Regions from separate parts of the Nonomuraea sp. NPDC049421 genome, predicted to be linked through region 1. Evidence: riboswitches for the same ligand, from Rfam matches in the RefSeq annotation. Region 1 holds a riboswitch; the other holds the start of a gene.
The links. Region 1 has a riboswitch for S-adenosylmethionine ahead of thrC (threonine synthase). Riboswitches for the same ligand answer to the same signal wherever they lie in the genome.
Positions count from the first base shown of each region.

Region 2: another riboswitch for S-adenosylmethionine. It lies ahead of AB0K18_RS41310 (aminotransferase class V-fold PLP-dependent enzyme); the one in region 1 lies ahead of thrC (threonine synthase).

Region 1 covers NZ_JBFAQA010000011.1:265,739-271,378, forward strand. Annotated here, with positions in the region: gene groL (chaperonin GroEL) at 53-1,684, opposite strand; gene AB0K18_RS21040 (cold-shock protein) at 2,015-2,215, opposite strand; gene AB0K18_RS21045 (MoaD/ThiS family protein) at 2,459-2,734, opposite strand; gene thrC (threonine synthase) at 2,759-3,991, opposite strand; SAM riboswitch class I at 4,005-4,146, opposite strand; gene AB0K18_RS21055 (RNA polymerase sigma factor) at 4,226-4,780, opposite strand; gene AB0K18_RS21060 (trehalose-6-phosphate synthase) at 4,812-5,640, shown strand, end outside.
Region 2 covers NZ_JBFAQA010000034.1:67,339-72,978, reverse strand. Annotated here, with positions in the region: gene AB0K18_RS41310 (aminotransferase class V-fold PLP-dependent enzyme) at 1-1,190, opposite strand, end outside; SAM riboswitch class IV at 1,235-1,350, opposite strand; gene AB0K18_RS41305 (TerC family protein) at 1,464-2,207, shown strand; gene AB0K18_RS41300 (cytochrome P450) at 2,237-3,403, shown strand; gene AB0K18_RS41295 (SAM-dependent methyltransferase) at 3,477-4,439, opposite strand; gene AB0K18_RS41290 (chaplin family protein) at 4,630-4,857, shown strand; gene AB0K18_RS41285 (DUF2520 domain-containing protein) at 5,175-5,640, shown strand, end outside.

The DNA of each region.
Region 1 (5,640 bases):
AGAGCGGCCCGGAAATTCCGGACCGCTCTTCGCCTGTGCGACGGATAAAGACCTAGAAGTCCATGTCGCCGCCGCCGGGCATGCCGCCGGCGGGAGCGGCCGGAGCCTTCTCGGGCTTCTCGGCGATGACGGCCTCGGTCGTCAGGAACAGCGCCGCGATGGAGGCGGCGTTCTGCAGCGCGGAGCGCGTCACCTTGGCCGGGTCGATGATGCCCGACTCGAACATGTTGACGTACTCGCCCGACGCGGCGTTGAGGCCCTCACCCGGGGTGAGGTTGCGCACGCGCTCGACCACGACGCCGCCCTCGAGGCCGGCGTTGACCGCGATCTGCTTGAGCGGCTCCTCCAGCGCCTTCTTGACGATGGCGGCACCGGTGGCCTCGTCGCCGTTGAGCTCGAGCTTGTCGAACGCCTTGGCGCCGGCCTGCAGCAGCGCCACGCCACCGCCGGGGACGATGCCCTCCTCGACGGCCGCCTTCGCGTTGCGGACGGCGTCCTCGATGCGGTGCTTGCGCTCCTTGAGCTCGACCTCGGTGGCGGCACCGGCCTTGATGACGGCGACGCCGCCGGCCAGCTTGGCCAGACGCTCCTGGAGCTTCTCGCGGTCGTAGTCGGAGTCGGTGCGCTCGATCTCGGCGCGGATCTCGTTGACCCGGCCGGAGATCTGCTCGGCGTCACCGGCGCCGTCGACGATCGTCGTCTCGTCCTTGGTCACGACCACCTTGCGGGCGCGGCCCAGCAGGTCGAGGGTGGCGGTCTCGAGCTTGAGGCCGACCTCCTCGGCGATGACCTGACCGCCGGTCAGGATCGCGATGTCGTTGAGCATGGCCTTGCGGCGGTCACCGAAGCCCGGCGCCTTGACGGCGACGGAGCGGAACAGGCCGCGGATCTTGTTGACGACCAGGGTCGCCAGGGCCTCGCCCTCGACGTCCTCGGCGATGATCAGCAGCGGCTTGCCCGACTGGACGACCTTGTCGAGCAGCGGCAGCAGGTCCTTGTTGGCGGAGACCTTGCTGTTGACGATCAGGATGTAGGGGTCTTCGAGCACGGCCTCCATGCGGTCGGAGTCGGTCACGAAGTACATCGACGTCATGCCCTTGTCGAAGCGCATGCCCTCGGTGAGCTCGAGCTCGAGGCCGAAGGTGTTGCTCTCCTCGACGGTGATGACGCCTTCCTTGCCGACCTTGTCCATCGCCTCGGCGATGAGCGAGCCGATCTCGGGGTCGGCGGCGGAGATGGAGGCGGTGGAGGCGATCTGCTCCTTGGTCTCCACGTCCTTGGCCAGCTTGGAGAGCTCCTCGCTGACGCGCTCGACGGCGGACTCGATGCCCTTCTTCAGGGCCATCGGGTTGGCGCCGGCGGCGACGTTGCGCAGGCCCTCGCGCACCAGCGCCTGGGCGAGCACGGTGGCCGTGGTGGTGCCGTCACCAGCCACGTCGTCGGTCTTCTTCGCGACCTCCTTGACCAGCTCGGCGCCGATCTTCTCCCAGGGGTCCTCGAGCTCGATCTCCTTGGCGATGGACACACCGTCGTTGGTGATCGTGGGAGCGCCCCACTTCTTCTCCAGCACGACGTTGCGGCCCTTGGGACCCAAGGTCACCTTGACGGCGTCGGCGAGCTGGTTCATACCGCGCTCGAGACCGCGCCGGGCGTCCTCGTCAAACGCGATCATCTTGGCTGCCATAAGGCTAGACCTCCCAGATGCAGGGTGGCTTGTCGTGGACCGAGCCGACGCCCGCGACGGCATGGGTCAGCATCTCCTTCGGCAGACCCCATCGTCCCGATCCGGTGTTGGCACTCTGCTGCACAGAGTGCCAACGAACTGTTTAGCACTCTACCCTGTCGAGTGCAAGCGAACGCCCATCTGCCCCACGTTTCCGCCCAGGTCAGTCAGTACGCCGGTACGGCGAGCCGCCCTGGGCGGCCCACCGTACGCGAGTCGACGAAAGAGAGATGACGGCTCGCACGGACTGCGCTGCCGTGCGAACCCGCCCGGTGCATACCAGGATGTCGATCAGACCGTTCGGACGGACTCCGCCTGCGGTCCCTTCTGGCCCTGCGTGATCTCGAACTCGACGCGCTGTCCCTGCTCGAGAGATCGGTACCCGTCCATCATGATCGCTGAGTAATGGACGAATACATCCTTACCACCGTCTACCGCGATGAAGCCGTAGCCCTTGTCCGCGTTGAACCACTTGACGGTGCCCTGCGCCACTTCCGACTCCTCTTACTGGTCTCCCAGATCTCGCCCATTCCTCCGCGAGACCTGTAATCGCCCGACTTAACAGAAAATCAGCCGGACGATCGCCCTCGACCATACCTGTGGGGAGGGGTTTGGCAACAGAGTCAATCTGGGAACTGCCTATTTCTTCTTCCCGAACCTGGTTCAACATTGAATTAGGCCCGGAAAAGGAGAAGGCGCCCACAAGGGGCGCCTTCTGGATGTGAGCCGCGACACTCAGCCGCCGGCGACCGCCGGGATGATGGAGATCTGCGTGCCCTCAGGGGCGGGAGTGTCGAGGCCCTCGGCGAAACGGACGTCCTCTTCCCCCACGTAAACGTTGACGAAACGACGAATCTTGCCCGATTCATCCAGAATTCTCGCGCCGATGCCCGGGTAGTCGGCGTCGAGCTTGATGAGCACGTCACGAAGCGTCGCGCCCTCGCCACTGACCTCCGCGTTGCCCCCGGTGTAGGTGCGCAGAATGGTGGGAATCCGCACAGAAACGCTCATGGTTTAAGTCGCCTTTCCTGGTTGTCAGACAGTCGCGCGGAACGCGTCGAGAGAGGGCCGGATCACGGCCGTGGGTGCGGCGTCGTCGCTGATCGCGTCGAGCGTCTTGAGCCCGTCACCGGTGTTGAGCACCACGGTGAGGGCGTCGGGGTCGAGCACGCCGTTCTCGGTGAGCTTCTTCAGCACGCCGACGGTGACGCCGCCCGCGGTCTCGGCGAAGACGCCCTCGGTCGAGGCCAGCAGCTTGATGGCGGCCACGATCTCGGCGTCGGTGACGTCCTCGACGGCCCCGCCGGTGCGCCGGGCGATGTCCAGCACGTACGGGCCGTCGGCCGGGTTGCCGATGGCCAGGGACTTGGCGATGGTGTCGGGCTTGACCGGTCGTACGACCTCGTGCCCCGCCTTGTACGCGGTCGACACCGGCGAGCACCCGGCCGCCTGCGCCCCGAAGATCTTGTACGGGGTGTCCTCGACCAGCCCCAGCTTCACCAGCTCCTTGAAGCCCTTGTCGATCTTCGTGAGCTGGGACCCGGAGGCGATGGGGATGATGATCTGCTCGGGCAGCCGCCAGCCGAGCTGCTCGGCGATCTCGTACGCGAGCGTCTTGGAGCCCTCGGCGTAGTAGGGCCGCAGGTTGACGTTGACGAATCCCCACTTGTCGCCCAGCGGGTCGCCGATGAGCTCGGAGCAGAACCGGTTGACGTCGTCGTACGTGCCCTCGATGCCGATGAGCTTCCCGCCGAAGACCCGCGCCATGGCGATCTTCGCCTGCTCCAGGTTAGCCGGGATGAACACGCACGCGTCGAGCCCGGCCCGCGCAGCGGCGGCCGTGACGGCGCCGGCGAGATTGCCGGTGGAGGAGCAGGAAAGCGTGTGGAAACCGAAGTTCCTGGCCGCTTCGACGGCCATGGCGACGACCCGGTCCTTGAAGGAGTGGGTGGGATTGCCGGAGTCGTCCTTCACGTAAAGGGACTTGATGCCGAGCGTTCGGCCGAGGTTTCCGGCCTTGACCAATTTCGTCCAGCCGGGGTTCATATTCGGCTTTTCGGTCACGTTCGCCGGCACCGGAAGGAGCGCCCGGTAACGCCAGATGTTGGCCGGACCCGATGCGATCTGCTCGCGGGTCACCTGGCCGAAGTCGTAGGCCGCCTCGAGCGGCCCGAAACATTCCTGACACGCGAAGCTGGGACCCAGCGGGTAACGCGCGCCGCACTCGCGGCAGGACAGAGCGGTGGCAGGACCAAAGTCAAGCGACATGAAGCGAGGCCTTCCCTCATCTTCGCCCGCGGCCACCTTGACCGCGAACCGGAATTGGCACCTTGTCCCGGTCGGCCTCGCCTGGTCGCGAGTCGAAAGCCGGGAGGGTTGCCGGGGCTTCGCAGGGCCGGTCCCTCCACCCCTCTGGATGAGCAATATGAAGTTGTTGAAACGGACTCTACCCGCTTAAGTGGCTGCAATTACCACCCGTCTCACCATGTGAGACGGGTGGTCTCAGCGGTAGTCCTCGCCCAGCACACCCTGCACATACTTGCGCGCCTGATGGATGCGGGATTTCGCGGTGCCCAGCGGGATGCCGAGCTGCTCGGCCACCTCGTTGTAGTCGAGCTGGACGATGTCGCGCAGCACCAGCGCCTGCGCCAGATCGGGCTTGTCGGCCTCCAGCGCCTCCATCGCGTCGAGCAGGTCGAGCCGCGAGCCGGCGATCACGCTGACCCGCCGCACGTCGGGCTTCTGCATCGGCAGCTCGTCCGAGCTCTGCTCGGCCGCCCGCCGCTTCAGCGACCGGTACGTCGTGCGCGCGCAGTTGGCCGTCACGATGTGCAGCCATGTACTGAACCTGGCGCGCCCCTCGAACCGCCCGATGTTACGCGCCACGGCCAGCAACGTATCTTGCGAGGCCTCCTCCGCGTCCTGGTGATAAGGCAGGATTCGGGCGCAGTGCCGCATCACATCGGGCTCTATCCGCGCCAGGAGCTCGCCGAGTGCGCGATGATCTCCGGCAGCGGCTGAGCGGGCGAGTTCCTCGGTTAGCTCATCAAGCGCCATAGCTGGGATCCTATGATCGAAAGGAGCCTAGATGAACAGCGTGCTGTTGGCCTCCAACAGAGGGCCGGTCTCCTTCACCGTCTCCGACGACGGCGAACTCACCATGAAGCGCGGCGGCGGCGGTCTCGTGTCGGGCCTGTCGGGCGTGGCCAAGGGCGACGGCGTGCTGTGGGTCTGCGCGGCGCTGTCCGACGGCGACCGCAGCGCAGTGCGGCAGGCCGGCGGCGGCCGCGTCGACCACGCGGGCTACGACACGGGCCCGATGCGCATGCTCGACATCCCGCCCGCCACCTTCCACCGCGCCTACAACGCGGTGGCCAACTCGACCCTGTGGTTCGTCAACCATCTGCTCTACGACATCCCCAACTCGCCCAACTTCGGCACCAGGTTCGAGCGCGAGTGGGAGTCATACCGCGACTACAACGGCGCCTTCGCGCTGGCGCTCGCCGAGGAGGCCGGCCACGGCGCGCGCGTGATGGTGCAGGACTACCACCTTACGCTGACCCCCGCCATGCTCAGGGCCGAACGGCCCGACCTGCGCATCGCACACTTCAGCCACACCCCGTGGGCGCCGCCCGAATACTTCTCGCTGCTGCCCGACGACGTCGCCAAGGAGGTGCTCGAAGGCATCCTGGGCGCCGACCACGCCGGCTTCCTCACCGACCGGTGGGCGCAGGCGTTCATGGACTGCTGCGAGCGGCTGCTGGGCGCCGAGGCCGACCGCGTCGGGCGCAGCGTCACCCACGCCGGCAGGAGCACCCGCATCGGCGTCCACAGCCTGGGGGTGGACGGCGCCGCGCTGTGGGAGCGGGCCTGCGAGCCCGACGTCGAGTCCCACATGACGGCGCTCAGGGAGCAGG
Region 2 (5,640 bases), on a different contig from region 1:
CAGCCGCCGTCGGAGGCGCCCAGCAGATGACGGACGAACGGGTGCGCGCAGAACTTCCCGTCGCGCACCCCGATGCCGTACTCGCCGGACAGCACCTCGGCCACCTCCCGTGCCGAGTACCCGGCCACGGTGAACGACACGATGCCGACCCGGGGATGGTCGGGGCCCCACAGGGACAGCTCGCGTACCCCGTCGATGGCGGCCAGCCCGGACCGGAGCCGCGCGATCAGCCGCTCCTCCTCGCGCACCAGCTCGGTCCAGCCGGTCGCGGTCAGCGCGTCGCAGGCCGCGGCGAGCGCGATGGCGCCCAGCACGTTGGGGGTGCCCGCCTCGTGGCGCGGCTCGGGGTCGTCGTGCCACTGGACGTTCGCGGCGCTCTCGCCGACCGAGCGCACCGCGCCGCCGCCCTTGAGGTACGGCTCGCCGTCGGCCAGCCAGTCCCGCCGCCCGACCAGCGCCCCCGCGCCGAACGGCGCGTACAGCTTGTGCCCCGAGAAGGCCACGTAGTCGAGGTCGAGCGCGGTCAGGTTGAGCCGCCGATGCGGTACGAGCTGCGCCGCGTCCACCAGGATCCGCGCGCCGTGCCGGTGCGCGATGTGGGCCAGGGCGGCGATGGGCCACAGCTCGCCGGTGACGTTGGAGGCGGCGGTGACGACGAGCAGCTTGGGCCCTTCGATGGCGGCGAGCGTCTCGTCGGCGGCGCGCACGGCCTCCCCGGGGAAGGCGGGCGGGGCCAGCCGGACCGCGTTCGGCCAGGGCAGCAGAGAGGCGTGGTGCTCGGTGTCGAAGACGACCGTGGTGGTGCCCTCGGGCAGGCAGCCGGCCAGCAGGTTCGTGGCGTCGGTGGTGTTGCGGGTGAAGATCACCGCGTCGTCGGGGCGGGCGCCGACGAAGGCGCGTACGGTGTGGCGGGCCTGCTCGTACCGGGCGGTGGTGAGCTGGGAGGCGTAGCCGGCGCCGCGGTGGACGCTGGAGTAGGCCGGGAGCGCGGCGGTGACGGCGGCGCTGACCGGCTCGAGACAGGGGGCGCTGGCGGCGTAGTCGAGGTTGGCGTAGCCGACCAGGCGGCCGCCCTTGACCGGCACTTCGAGGTCGGCGCCCAGGACGGCGGGGATCGGCCGGGCCTGTGTGGCGGGCGCCGGCGTCTCCTCGGCGGCACGGGCGTTGCTGAAGATCGTCAGAGTGGACACGGCGAACCTCCTCGGGGTCATCGGACCCCTGGAAGCAGCCGAGGAGCCCGCGCTTGCCCGCCACACCTCGTGACGGACCAGGTCTTCACCCGGGGCACCCCGCCGCGGACGCGAGGGTTGCCGGCCAGCTAGCCGGGGCTTGACGCTGGCACTCATGACCTACGAGGGGAACTATAACCGACACCCGGGCGGAAATCGCAAGCCGCGAACTTCTGCGGCCCTCGGCTCGTTGCTACCGGAAACCCGCCTGCCCTCAAGTCATGGAGGTACTCGATGCTCGACTGGGTGGCCGATCCGCAGATCTGGATCGGCTTCTTAACCCTGGTCGCCCTGGAGATCGTGCTGGGGATCGACAACATCATCTTCATCTCCATCCTCGCCGGGAAGCTGCCACCCGAGCAGCGCGACCGGGCCCGCGTGCTCGGCCTGGGCGCGGCACTCGTCAGCCGGCTGCTCCTGCTGCTGGGGCTGTCGTGGGTGGTGCAGCTCACCGCGCCGTTGTTCGAGGTCTTCGGTCATGAGATTTCGGGACGTGACCTGATCCTGCTGCTCGGCGGCCTGTTCCTGCTGGGCAAGAGCGTCACCGAGATCCACCACAACATGGAGGCGCCCCACGACAAGGACGGCAAGAAGGCCGCGGCCGTCTCCTTCACCTCGGTGATCCTGCAGATCATGGTGCTGGACATCGTGTTCTCGCTCGACTCGGTGATCACCGCGGTCGGCATGGTGGACGAGCTGGGCGTCATGATTGCGGCGGTCGTCGTGGCCGTGGTCGTGATGTTGTTCGCCTCGGGGCCGATCAGCCGGTTCGTGGACAGCCACCCCACGATCAAGATGCTGGCGCTGGCGTTCCTGGTGCTCATCGGCGTGATGCTCGTCGCCGAGGGCCTCGACCAGCACATCCCCAAGGGCTACATCTACTTCGCGATGGCGTTCTCCGTCGTGGTCGAGCTGCTCAACATCCGGGTGCGGAGCAGGAATGCGAAGAGGGAGGCGTCCGCTTCTAAGATGAAATAGTGGGCTTTGATCCTTGGAATCCGGAATTTGTGGCGTACCCGTACCGCGTCTACGACGAGCTGCGGCGCGAGGCGCCCGTCAGCTACTTCGAGCCGACGGGCCAGTGGCTGATCTCCCGGCACGCCGACGTCAACGCGCTGCTCAGGGATCGCCGCCTGGGCCGCTCGTACCTGCACGTGGCCGGGCACGAGGAGTTCGGCAGGTCGCCTGAGCCGGAGTTCCAGGAGCCGTTCTGGCGCGTGATCAGGGCGGGCATGCTCGACGTGGAGCCGCCGGTGCACACGCGGTTGCGCCGGCTGGTCTCCAAGGCGTTCACGCCGCGCATGGTCGAGTCGCTGCGGCCGCGCGTCAGGGCGATGGCGGGCGAGCTCGTGGATGCGTACGTGGAGAAGGGCGGCGGCGACCTCATCGCCGAGGTCGCCGAGCCGCTGCCGGTCACCGTCATCGCGGAGATGCTCGGCATCCCCGACGGCGACCGCCACCTGCTGCGCCCCTGGTCGGCCGACATCTGCGGCATGTACGAGCTCAACCCCACCCTGGAGGCCCAGCACACCGCCGTACGCGCGGCCACGGAGTTCTCCGGCTACCTCAAGGCGCTGGCCGCCGACCGGCGCGCGAACCCCGGTGACGACCTCGTCAGCGCGCTCACCCAGATCGGCGAGCTGACCGAGGACGAGCTGGTCGGCACCTGCGTGCTGCTGCTCAACGCCGGTCACGAGGCCACCGTGAACGTGACGGGCAACGGCTGGTGGTCGCTGTTCCGCAACCCGGCCGAGCTGGCCAGGCTGCGCGCCGACCGCTCGCTGCTGCCCACCGCGGTCGAGGAGCTGATGCGGTGGGACACGCCGCTGCAGATGTTCGAGCGGTGGGTGCTGGAGGACATCGAGGTGCACGGCGTACGCATCCCGCGCGGCTCGGAGGTGGCCCTGCTGTTCGGCTCGGCCAACAGGGACCCCGAGGTGTTCGCCGACCCTGACCGGCTCGACGTGGGCCGCGCCGACAACCCGCACATCTCCTTCGGCGCCGGCATCCACTTCTGCCTGGGCGCGCCGCTGGCCAGGATCGAGCTGGCGGAGTCGTTCGGCGCCCTGCTCGACCGCACGTCGAAGCTGGAGCTGCGCGAGGAGCCCGAATGGAAGCCCGGCTACGTCATCCGCGGCCTCCACGCGCTGAACCTGACGGCCACCGCCGCCTGAACCTGACGGCCACTCCCGCCTGAAGCGGCGGACGCCCGCAGCCGGGCTTCGCCGGGTGCGGCGGCGAGGGTCGTCACTTGGTCTGGCTGAGCCAGCCGAAGCCGCCGAGCCCGGTCGCCTCCAGCAGCTCGCCCTCCTCCGAGGCCCGCGCGAGCGCGCGAAGGTAGCGGCGCGGATCGGTGCGGGCCAGGTCGAGGGGCGGCCGCGCGCCGGTCAGCCCCAGCTCGCGCAGCGCCTCGCGCTGTGTGGACAAGGCTGTGGATATCGCGCCGGCCCGCCGCCCGGCCTCGGCGCACGCGTCGAGTGCGACGTGTGCGGTGATGTCGCAGCTCCCGTCGGGTACGGGGGTCACGACCGACCCGTCCCGGTATCCGGTCAGCGTTCCACAGGGCGGACGGTTATCCACAGGATGTGCATAATCGATGGCGATCGCCCGGCCCCTGGTGAGACGGACGAGAACGGACGCCCACGCCTCGTCACGCGGCCTGCCGATCTCGGCCCGCGCCCCCACCCGCGTCAGCGGCCACCACCGGTCGAGCCACTCGCGGTCGGCCGGCCGCAGCGGCCCGCCCAGGCGCTCCTCGCCGGTGTGCACCTCCACCATCACCACCCGGGGCCCGTCGGCGGTCTGCTCGACCACGTCGAGCGGCACGTTGTCGAGCCACTCGTTGGCGACGGCCAGCCCGGTGAAACAGCACGGCAGCTCTCTCGACCAGGCGATCTCCTCGGGAAGGCCGGCGGGCCTGGGCGACAGGTCGACCGCCGTGACGCGCAGCCGGTCGCGCAGCGCGGGCTCGGCGCGTTCGAGGATCTCGGCGACCAGCACGCCCTCGCCCGCCCCGATGTCGACCAGGTCGAGCGTGTCGGGTTTACCCAGTTCGGCGTCCACTTCCGCGAGCAGCGCCAGCACCGCCTCGGCGAACGCCGGGGACGCGCTGACAGAGGTGCGGAAGTGGCCTGAGGGACGTTCGCGGAGGTAGAAGCCCTCCTCGCCGTACAGCGCGCGCTCCGTCGCCGCGCGCCATGTGAGCCACATGCCTGGACTATCTCATGACTTCCCATCGCGACGCACTGTCATTGAATGACTACTCAATGTCGCAATCTTGCGTTAGCGTTTACCTGTTGTCATCGAGTGACCGCACTGCGTCAACTTCCAGGGGGCGCGGCTTTCACTCGCCGAAGTAAGCACCCCGCGGTCGTTCAGGCCGCGAAAGAGAGGAGCCCTCGTGCTGAAGAAGGTCATGGTCGTCACCGGAGCCGTCGCCATGCTCTCGCTGGCCGCCCCGGCGCACGCCGACATCACCAACGGCACCGGCGGCGTTGTCTCCGGCAACCAGCTCCACGTCCCGATCGTCGCTCCGATCAACGTCTGCGGCAACGCGATCGCCGTCATCGGCCTCGCGGTCGCGGGCTGCAAGGGCGGCGCCAACGCCTACGCGCCCAGCCACCACTGAGCTCGCCCATAGAGCCCGGGCCGGCGCAGGCCGGCCCGGGTTCATGTCCCGGCTGGTCAGTCGGCGGATGACCAGCCGGCGCACTCCCAAGGGGCCGGCACGATCGCGGGCGTCGGGTCCACAGAGGACTCGGCGCCCGCTGCCTTTCTGCGATGGCCCCTCTCCTCATCTCTTCCGACAGGGGGTGCATCAATTCGCATGCCCTTGTCCCTTTTGTCGTTAACTCAACGCGCGGCAAATCTCCGGTCACACTCGCCACTCCGCGAGGCCGTTACCCTGGTCGGCAGTGCCATCGCGTTGGTCAGGGGTGAGACGTCATGGACGCAGGGGACCGCCCGGCACGGCTGACCGTCGGCGTGCTGGGAGCCGGCAAGGTGGGCTCCGCACTCGGCGCGGCGCTCGCGCAGGCGGGCCACCGGGTGGTGGCCGCCAGCGGCGTTTCCGACAACTCCCAGCGATGGGCGGCCGAGCGCCTCGGCGTCTCGCCGTCCAGGCCCGACGAGGTGGTGGCGGCGGCGCAGCTGATCCTGCTCACCGTGCCCGACGACGCGCTGCCCGATCTGGTGGGCGGCCTGGCCAGCACGGGCGCCGACCTGCGGGGCAAGATGCTCGTCCACACCAGCGGCGCCTACGGCCTGTCGGTGCTCGACCCGGCGGCCGAGGCGGGCGCGTTGCCGCTGGCGCTGCACCCGGTGATGACGTTCACCGGCCGCGACGACGACCTCAACAAGCTCACCGGCATCTCCTACGGCGTGACCGCCCCCGACGTGCTGCGGCCGGTCG